Regions from separate parts of the Novosphingobium oxfordense genome, predicted to be linked through region 1. Evidence: riboswitches for the same ligand, from Rfam matches in the RefSeq annotation. Region 1 holds a riboswitch; each other region holds the start of a gene.

Region 1 (2,195 bases):
GGCAGGCGGGTGCGCCCGGGCAAGCATCGACGCGCAGGAGAGGATCGTCGGCGTTGTCTATGAACGCAGGCGCAATCACCGCTTCCGCGTCCTCCAGAACGATCATGCGCCAAGGCGTGAGCCGAAGCGCCGATGCACCGCTGCGGCGCACAAGGTCGATCAGCGCCGCCGCATCGATGCTGCCAAAGGGAATTCCCCAGACGCGGCCCAGTGGATGCATTCCGGGATCGAGCGGCGCGCGCGTGGGGCCCGGCCGCCTGTCTCCGGCCGCCCATTCCGGCAGCGGAGCCTCATGGCGCGCGGCCCGGCCCGTCCCCCCCGACGCCACGAACCAGCGGGCCAAATCCAGCATCGCATCGACCGCCTGGCTCACCGCCACGGCAACGCCGAACTCCCGGCCGTCGAGGCGTAGCAGAAGCGTATCGTCCACCGCCCGTTCGATGCGCAGATCGCCGGGAGACGCGCCCAGGACCGGCGATCCGCCCGCATCCACCACGAAACCGAACTTGCCCTGCAGCTCCGGAAATTCGGAGAGGCGCGCCGTCAACTCGGAGGCGATGCGCCAGGTATCGTCCGCCGATGCCCAGTCGGGCGCCACCAGCACATTGCGGCGCTGCTCGATCAGGGGATCCTCATCGACAAGGCCCGCTGCCAGAAGCCCTTCAAGCAGTGGCTGCCAGCCGCTTTCCGGCACGCCCCGGATCTGCAGGTTCGCGCGGTTGGTCAGATCGACCACCCCGTTCCCGAAGCGCCCGGCAAGTTCGCACAGCAGGATGATTTCGGCGCCGGACAGGCGCGAAAGACGGGGCTTTACGCGCAGGATCAGCCCATCGCCCGCCATCATCGGGCGCCAGGCGGACGGACACCAGCCACGGACCGAAAAGTCCGTCACGGCCGGAAGATCGGCCGATGGATCGGGCGAAGCATCGGCCGGGCAGGCCCAGGTTCGTTCCGCACACGCTTCGACAAGGCGCGCATAGGCACTTCCACCCGCGCGGAGCGACGATGACCGGGACTTGCCGACTGACGTCGGTCCGCGCGCAACGACGGGCGAGCGCGGAGAGCGCCCGTCCTGCACGCCGATGCAGCCCCGGCCGCACGGCTTCGTCGCTCACGCGGAGTACCGAGCCTTGGCCTATCCCTGGGCCAGGGCAAGAGCGACCGATACGCCGGCAGGTCTCCTGGCTCGCGGGTCAGCGCTCGATGCGCGGCCTTCCCGGGTGGCGGCGCAACGCGCCTTGCCCAGTGGCCGGCTTCATGAAGAAGCCCCGGCATCTCGCTCACCGCTTACAGTTGCAGGGACAGCCGCGGATTTGGAAGGGCCCTCCCTCCCGCACCGCGTTCCCTATTAAGCCTCATTCAAGGCACCGGCGCGATCTGACCGAAACACCTTCCGCAAGGAAGGCGATCCGGAAATCGTGCAGCTAGCCTGTGCAAACCACCGCCGCAAGCCCGCATCGCGGCTGCGGCGATCAAGCCGGCGATATTGCACATCCCCGAAGCCCGCCCCGAAGCCCGCTGGGGCACCTTTCACGCGATGGCGGCAGTCTCGATACCCAGGGCCAATCCCGGATCCTCGCAATGGCGTGCAAGCCGCAGTTGGATGCGATCGGCGACCGGCTCCCACCCCGCGCTTCCCCAGCGCTGAAGCGCGCGCCGCTCCAGCGGAACCGCGACCCGCCGGCTCTCCCCGGCCTGCAGTGCCACCCGGGCGAAACCGACCAGCGCGCATTCGGGACGGTCGCGATAGACCTGCACGACATCCGCGCCCGCACGGTCCGAGACATTGGTCACGGTCAGGTGCAATTGGTCCCCCTCGGCCGTGGCATCCGTCCATTCGAAACGTGCATAGCCCATGCCCGATCCGAACGGATGGCAGGCGGCGATGCCCTTGGCAGCGAGCCCGCGATAGCCCAGCAGCGTGCCTTCGGAATAGGCCAGCGAGCCATCGGCGGCGGGCTGGAGCGCGAAGGCCGGATAGTCCGCCTCGTTCGCGGCGATGGTCACCGGCATACGCCCGCCCGGCTCGCGCACGCCCGAAAGCACGTCCGCCAGCGCGCAGGCAAAGCCCTCACCCGGATACCAGACCGAGAGCAGCGCCGCCGTCCTGTCCTCCCACGCGCTGTCGAAGGCATGGCCGACATTGACGATCACCGCCGTGCGCGGGTTGGCAGCCGTTACCGCATCGATCAGAC
Region 2 (2,195 bases), 180 kb from region 1:
CCTCCAGATAGAGTGCGTCTGCAAAGTCGTAGCGGCCCGATGCATTCCAGATCGTCTTGTTCGCGCCATTTGTGTGATTGTAGCGGAGGCCAGCAGCCAGACGGCCCTTGGACGAGATTTCGTCGGTGGTGCGGACCTGGAAGATGCCGGCATGCACCTGCTCGCTGGTCGGCGCGATCAGCAGCACATCGTCACGGCCGCTGAAATCCTGGAAATCGTAGCCGAACAGATAGTCCAGCCCCCGATGCAGATGCAGCTTCACCACCGCGCTGCCGCCCCAGTCGCGATAGCCCCAGAACGTCCCCGCCGGGTAGATCACCTGCGGCTGCAGGTCGGGCAACGAGTTGCGGATCTGGACATAGGCGGTCTTCCAATCGTGGAAGTAGCCCTTGAGGAAGAACTGCATCGTGTCGCTGCCGGTATAGTCCAGCCGGACGCTGGCGATTTCCTCGTTACGGTCGTTGCGGCTCTCTCGAATCCGCGTGGGCGAGAGGTTGTCCAGCTTTGCTTCGGTGTGCTGGTATTGCGCGTTGAACGCGAGATCGGGCGCGATGTCGTACTGGTACTTGAGGCCCGCCGACCACAAGTCGTAGCCCAGACGCCGGTCGGTCAGGCTCGGCTGATAGGCGTTGTAGGGCATGTAGCCTTCGGACTGGTTGTGCGAGGCATAGGCCACGAAGCGATGGTTGCCCACGGCACCGCGCAGATATCCGTCCACCGTGGTACCACCCCAGGAATCGACCGAGGCGTTGACCTGCCCGTTGAAATCGTCGGTAAAGCTGCGCGTCACCACGTTGATCACGCCGGCCGAGGCCTGGGTGCCATAGAACAGGCTTTCGCCGCCGCGCAGCACCTCGATCCGCTCGATCATGCTGGCGGGCAGCGTGTCGTTGGGCGAGGTGCTGCCGTAGAGGCGGTTGTTGAGGCGGATGCCGTCCATCGTCCACAGCACGTCCTGCGTGCGCGAACCCTGCAGCGAAACATCGACATAAGTGAACGGCCCGTTGCGGCCACGGATGTAGAGGCCGGGTACCTGTTCCAGTGCCTTGGTCACATCCACCGCGCCGCTGTCGCGTATCTGCTTCTCGTCGACGGTCACGACATCGTTGCCATAGTGCGCAAGCTCCTGCGGCAGCGTCACTTCCAGGCTCTGCCCGGTGACGACGATGGCCTGATCGTCCGCTTCCTCTTCCGCATGGACCTGTGTCGCGCAGGCGAGACTCAGCGCCGCAGCAATCGCTGCGTGCGAAACGGTTGCAATCTTCATTTCATTCCCCTGTCGGGCGCCAAGCGAGCGGTTGGCGGAGGCCTGCCGATAACGAACGGCCGGCGCACCGACCGGCCGGGCGCCCGGATTTCGGACGACCGCTCAGCGCACCGTGCGGCCCCTGCCGCTGGTTCGTCGCTCAGACGGAGAAATCACCGTGCCCCGGCCATCCCCTGGACCAAAGCAAGAGCGACCGTACGCTGGCAGGTCTCCTGGCTCGCGGGTCATCGCTTGATGCACGACCTTCCCAGGCCTCGCAGGATTTAGCGTCCGGCCCAGTGGCTGCGACGGGCGCCCTCGCCCCGCCGCGTGATGTGCATCGCGCTCACCGCTTACAGTTGCAGGGACAGCCTCGGATTCGAGGATCGAAACCCTCTCACCGTGTTCCCTATTAAGCCTCTTTCGAGGCACCGGCGCGATCTGTGCTCACGCTTCCGGCTGGAAGCGAAGCACGCCGGCGTTAACCGCGCGGGGCCATCTCCGCAAGCCCAAGCGATTGAAGGCGCCAGGAACGGTTGAAAGAAAGGATGGTCCGGCTCAGCGGCGCGATGTCGATCGCAAGAGTCGCCTGCAGCGGAATGCCAATGGCATGGGCAAGCGCCGCGCGCACGGTCATCGGATGGGTGATCGCACAGATCGCGCTGTCGAGGCCCGCCACGTGGTCGAGCCATCTCCCGACCCGCGCGCGCACCTGCTCCATGCTCTCCCCGTCCGGCGTGCCGCGATCGGGATGGGCAAGCCAGTCTGTAAACGGCCGGGCGCCGATCTCCGCAAACGAGCGGCCGGACCAGCTGCCATGATCGATGTCCGCCAGTTCCTCCGCAATCGCGGCGTCCAGGCCAAGCGCCCCTGCGGTTTCTTCCGCGGCACGGGCAGGGCTGCGGAACATGCGGGCGCGAAACCGTTCTTCGATCCGCTCGTGCCCGGC
Region 3 (2,195 bases), 510 kb from region 1:
CCCGGCGTGGCGGACAGAAGGTGCATCAGGCGTCCACAGTACCAAGAACGTCTGCCAGGCCCGCCTCGATGGCGGCGCGGTCCAGACCCTTCTGGCCGATGACGACAAGTTGGGTGCGGCGCGCTTCCTGCGGCAGCCAGGCGCGGTCATAGAAGTGCTGGATGCGTGGGCCGACGGCTTGCACGACAAGGCGGCTCGGCTTGCCGCCCACCGCGACCATGCCTTTCACGCGCAGCACGTCATGCTCCGCGATCAGGTCCTTCAGGCGCGCAAGCAGTGCATCGAGATCGGCAACATCGCCGCCGGATACGACGAAGCTGTCGAAATCGTCATGGTCGTGATCCTCGTCCAGCCCGTCGATGTGCGAGGGGCGGGAATCGAGGTCGTCCTCGGCCGCTGCGGTAATGCCCAGCAGCGCGGCGATATCGACTGCGCCGTGATTGGCACGCACGATCTTCACGCCGGCGCGCGTTTCGGCCAGCACCAGCGTTTCGACATGGGCGAGAGCTTCGGCATCGACGAGGTCGGTCTTGTTGAGCACGACCATATCCGCGCAGCCCAGCTGTTCCTCGAACAGTTCTTCCAGCGGGCTTTCGTGATCCAGCATCGGATCAGCGGCGCGCGCGGCAGCAAGGGCGGCTTCATCGGTGGCGAAGCGGCCGGCGGCCACGGCATCGGCGTCGATCAGGGCGACCACGCCGTCCACCGTGGCGCGGGTGCGGATGTCGGGCCACTGGAATGCCTTCACCAGCGGCTTGGGCAGGGCAAGGCCGCTGGTTTCGATGATGATGTGATCCGGCTTATTCTCGCGGTCGAGCAGCTTCTGCATGGTCGGCAGGAAATCGTCGGCGACGGTGCAGCAGATGCAGCCGTTGGCCAGTTCGACGATGTCGTCTTCCGGGCAGGCTTCGTCGTTGCAGCCCTTCACCAGGTCTCCGTCGACGCCGACGTCGCCGAACTCGTTGATGATCAGCGCCAGGCGGCGGCCCTTGGCGTTCTGCAGCAGGTGGCGGATCAGCGTGGTCTTGCCGGCGCCCAGGAAGCCGGTGATGACGGTGGTGGGAACTTTGCTCAACGGTCTTCTCCCGCGCGCCGGTAACTCGAAAGCGGGCGGAGCGTCTCGCCGCGTCCGGATGCCCGAAACGCGACGCCCGGCTGCGACGACGGACAGGCGCGCGGGCGCCCGACGTGGCATGCCGTTGCGGCCCCGGCCGCATGCATCACGTCGCTCAGACGGAAGAGTTACCGTGCCTTGGCCATTCCCTGGACCCGGGCAAGAGCGACATCGACGCCGGCAGGTCTCCTGGCTCACGGGTCAGGGCACGATGCACGGCCTTCCCAGGCCCCGCATGATTTAGCGTCCGGCCCAGTGGCTGCGGCGAACACCTTGTTCCGCCGCCGATGTGCATCGCGCTCGCCGCTTACAGTTGCAGGGACAGCCTCGGATTCGAGCGGCAACGCCGCTCCAACCGTGTTCCCGTATTAAGCCCCTTGCGGGGCACCGGCGCGATATTTGTTCGCCGCTGCCCCGTTTGCGGGCGGTGGCGGACGGCCATGCTCCTAGCCGTGGCGGGGAAGCGCCGCAAGTCTGGAAGCCGGACGGCGGCATCGTCCCGGCGCGTTGACGGCGCACGGCCGGTTGCGACTGGAAGCGGGCGGCGGAACGATCGAATGCAATTGACTCGCAAATCCGCCCGGCCTAGCACGCGATGTGAATGCGAATAGTTCGCAATAGCATGAATATGGGGTGTTTGAGCGGTGAAATCAATGGCTTCCGGCACGGCCCCACCCGCTGACCGCGAGTCTTGTACGTCGGGGCGCGTGGGCGGATTCGTCCGTCCTGCGCAGAGCCGGGCTTAGGCACGCGCGGCCATGGCATCGCAAGCGAACCGCATCGGCAAGGGTAATCTGGCAGCACGGCTGCTGGCCGCGATTCCCGCCAATTACGCCCTGACATCACTGGCTACGGCATGCATCGCCCGGTTGCTGGCGCACGGTCTTTCGGTGCAGCCGGCCGAAGCGAGCGTGGCGGGCACGTTGCTGTCGTTCGCCATTTTCGCAGTGCTGGCGCTCTTTGCGTTCGGTATGCGGTCGATCGCGCGGCTGTGGCTCTGGATGGCGGTTTCAGGCGCGGCGATGGCGGGCTGGCTCTGGTTTTCGTTGGAAACCGGAGGGCGGCTGTGAAGGATAGTCTG
Region 4 (2,195 bases), on a different replicon from region 1:
ACCCACCATGAAGAGGTCGAGCTGGCAGACCGGCGCGCCGCTGGCGGCTTCGAGCACCATGGGATCGAGGAAGTCCGGCCCGCATTTGAACACGCGCACGCGGCGCCCCGCACGGACATGGCGCCGGGCGAGTGCGGCGGTCACCAGCGTCTTGCCCTGGCCGGAGGCGGGCGCGGCTATCAGCAGCGCGGGGCAGGCGGTCATCGCGCGATGCTGCGATGCAGTTCGGCGCGCAGAGCCGGCCGCGCGGTTACGATCAGCGCCCAGAGCGCGGCGGCCACGCCCGACCACAGCAGCGTGGCGAGCAGGTTGCCGGCGAAATAGCGCGCAATGCGGGGCAGGAAACCCGCCAGCGATGCGTCGGGAAAATGGCCGCTGAGGAAATAGAACCCGCCGCTGGACAGGAGGTACGATGCGAAGCTGGCCGCCACCAGCAGCGCGGCGATTGCGGGCAGGGCGGCAAGGCGATCGCCCCAGTGTGCGGCGGCGAAGCGGCCGGCCAGCCACAGCACGCCGTGCGCGGGCAGCAGCATCCAGTACGCCGGCGTGAAGCAGAAACCCGATCCGCCCAGCACGGTGATGACCACCAGGTCGATGGCGAAGCCCAGCGCGAAAAGCGCGGCAAAGGCGGAGACCCGCCGTACGAAGAAGCCGAGCACGAAGAAGCTGGCAAGGTCGGTATCGGGCAAGTGAACCACATGGCTCAGCGAATGGCTGCGCGTCACCAGCATCAGCGCGGCAAGGGCTGCGAACACGCGGAAGTCGAGGCGGGCGAAAGGCGGCTTGGCATCGTGCATGGCGGGTGGTCTCCCTGGCGGACGAAGAGGCAGTGCGTCGGCGCGGGGGCGAGGCCGCGCCTGCAGGAACATGCGGCCAGGGCCGATATCGCCCTGGCGAGTGCATCAGTGGATCGGTGTCACTCTTGCAGGCTCCCTTCGACGCGACATGTGGCGTGTCGTCTTGCCAAGGGTGCCCCATCGCGGGGCCATGCCCTCGTCCGCCCGGTACATCCCGCCCGCGCGAAGGAACGACGGCGAAGGGCCGGTTTCCTGACTTCCCGGATCGTCGCGCCTTTCCGCCGCCTTCTCGAAAGCCTTGCGGCCCCAATGGCTTTGTCGGCGGGGCGCATCCCCGGTTACAGTTGCGGGAGCAGTGCCGGCTTGTTCCGCGAATATTCCCCGCAGTTCCGGACTTCCCGATTAAGCCCTTGCGGGCACCCTTTGCGGGGGCGTGACTATGGCACATCGTCCTGACGCGCAAGCGCATGCCACGATGCCCGCGCAAGCATCGCCCACTTGCCAGCCGCTTGCCCGCACGATAGTTGCCGCGCTGCGACAGGTTCCTCGCGAGGGGATGAAAAGGGAACTCGGGTGAAAGACCCGGGCTGCCCCTGCAACTGTAAGCGGCGAGCCATCCGGCCATTACGCCATTGGAGCCCAAGTCATCGTTTGGCGAAGGTTCTGAGAAGGCGGCTGGAACGGCACCGACCCGCGAGCCAGGAGACCTGCCCGTCGCGGTCGTTCTTCGTCCGGACAGGGTGTGCCGGGTGAACGGGGGTGTTTCCTCGCGCAACGACAGCCATCGCTCCGCCGGAGAGGGGCCTGTTTGGGGGACGTCGCCTGTCGACCGGCTTGCCGGGGCGCTTCGCACAAGTCCTTCGTCCAGATGCCGAACCGCCGGGGCTTCGACGACTGTTTCGAAGGAAATACGATGAAGTACCGCATTCTCGCCGCCGCCAGCCCACTGACGCTGGCCCTGTTTGCCGCCACCGCCCATGCCGAGGAAGCCGCCGATACCGGAGGAGACGGCATCGTCGTCACCGCACTGCGTACCCCGGTAGATGCTGACCGGGTGGCGGAGACGATCACCGTTCTGGACGAAGCGCAGATCGTCGCCGCCCAGCCCATCGCGGTGACCGACGTGCTGTTGCGTACGCCGGGCATCAGCCTTTCGCGCAACGGTGGCTATGGCACCACGACCAGTCTGCGCATTCGCGGCGCCGATGCCGGACAATCGGTGATGGTGATCGACGGCATGCGGCTGGCCGATGCGTCCTCGACTGCGGGCGGCTACAGCTATTCCACGCTCTTCACCGACGATATCGACCGTATCGAGATCCTGCGCGGCCCGCAGTCGATCCTGTGGGGCAGCGATGCCATCGGCGGCGTCGTCAACGTTACCACCCGCAAGCCGAC

The links. A riboswitch is a leader RNA that binds a small molecule or an ion and turns the genes downstream of it on or off. The one in region 1 is predicted to bind cobalamin.
Region 2: linked by a shared signal. The riboswitch ahead of WBP07_RS23855 (TonB-dependent receptor plug domain-containing protein) and the one ahead of WBP07_RS23145 (cobalamin biosynthesis protein CobG) in region 1 are both predicted to bind cobalamin.
Region 3: linked by a shared signal. The riboswitch ahead of cobW (cobalamin biosynthesis protein CobW) and the one ahead of WBP07_RS23145 (cobalamin biosynthesis protein CobG) in region 1 are both predicted to bind cobalamin.
Region 4: linked by a shared signal. The riboswitch ahead of WBP07_RS12395 (hypothetical protein) and the one ahead of WBP07_RS23145 (cobalamin biosynthesis protein CobG) in region 1 are both predicted to bind cobalamin.

What each region holds. Positions count from the first base shown of each region.
Region 1 is NZ_CP147008.1:11,451-13,645, forward strand. It holds gene WBP07_RS23145 (cobalamin biosynthesis protein CobG) at 1-1,078, opposite strand, end outside; cobalamin riboswitch at 1,154-1,387, opposite strand; gene WBP07_RS23150 (glycoside hydrolase family 3 protein) at 1,531-2,195, opposite strand, start outside.
Region 2 is NZ_CP147008.1:187,033-189,227, forward strand. It holds gene WBP07_RS23855 (TonB-dependent receptor plug domain-containing protein) at 1-1,267, opposite strand, end outside; cobalamin riboswitch at 1,452-1,697, opposite strand; gene WBP07_RS23860 (histidine phosphatase family protein) at 1,728-2,195, opposite strand, start outside.
Region 3 is NZ_CP147008.1:519,024-521,218, reverse strand. It holds gene cobN (cobaltochelatase subunit CobN) at 1-26, opposite strand, end outside; gene cobW (cobalamin biosynthesis protein CobW) at 26-1,075, opposite strand; cobalamin riboswitch at 1,276-1,521, opposite strand; gene WBP07_RS25330 (hypothetical protein) at 1,873-2,184, shown strand; gene WBP07_RS25325 (PepSY-associated TM helix domain-containing protein) at 2,181-2,195, shown strand, end outside.
Region 4 is NZ_CP147005.1:2,669,278-2,671,472, reverse strand. It holds gene WBP07_RS12400 (cobyrinate a,c-diamide synthase) at 1-204, opposite strand, end outside; gene WBP07_RS12395 (hypothetical protein) at 201-797, opposite strand; cobalamin riboswitch at 1,022-1,236, opposite strand; cobalamin riboswitch at 1,320-1,527, shown strand; gene WBP07_RS12390 (TonB-dependent receptor plug domain-containing protein) at 1,711-2,195, shown strand, end outside.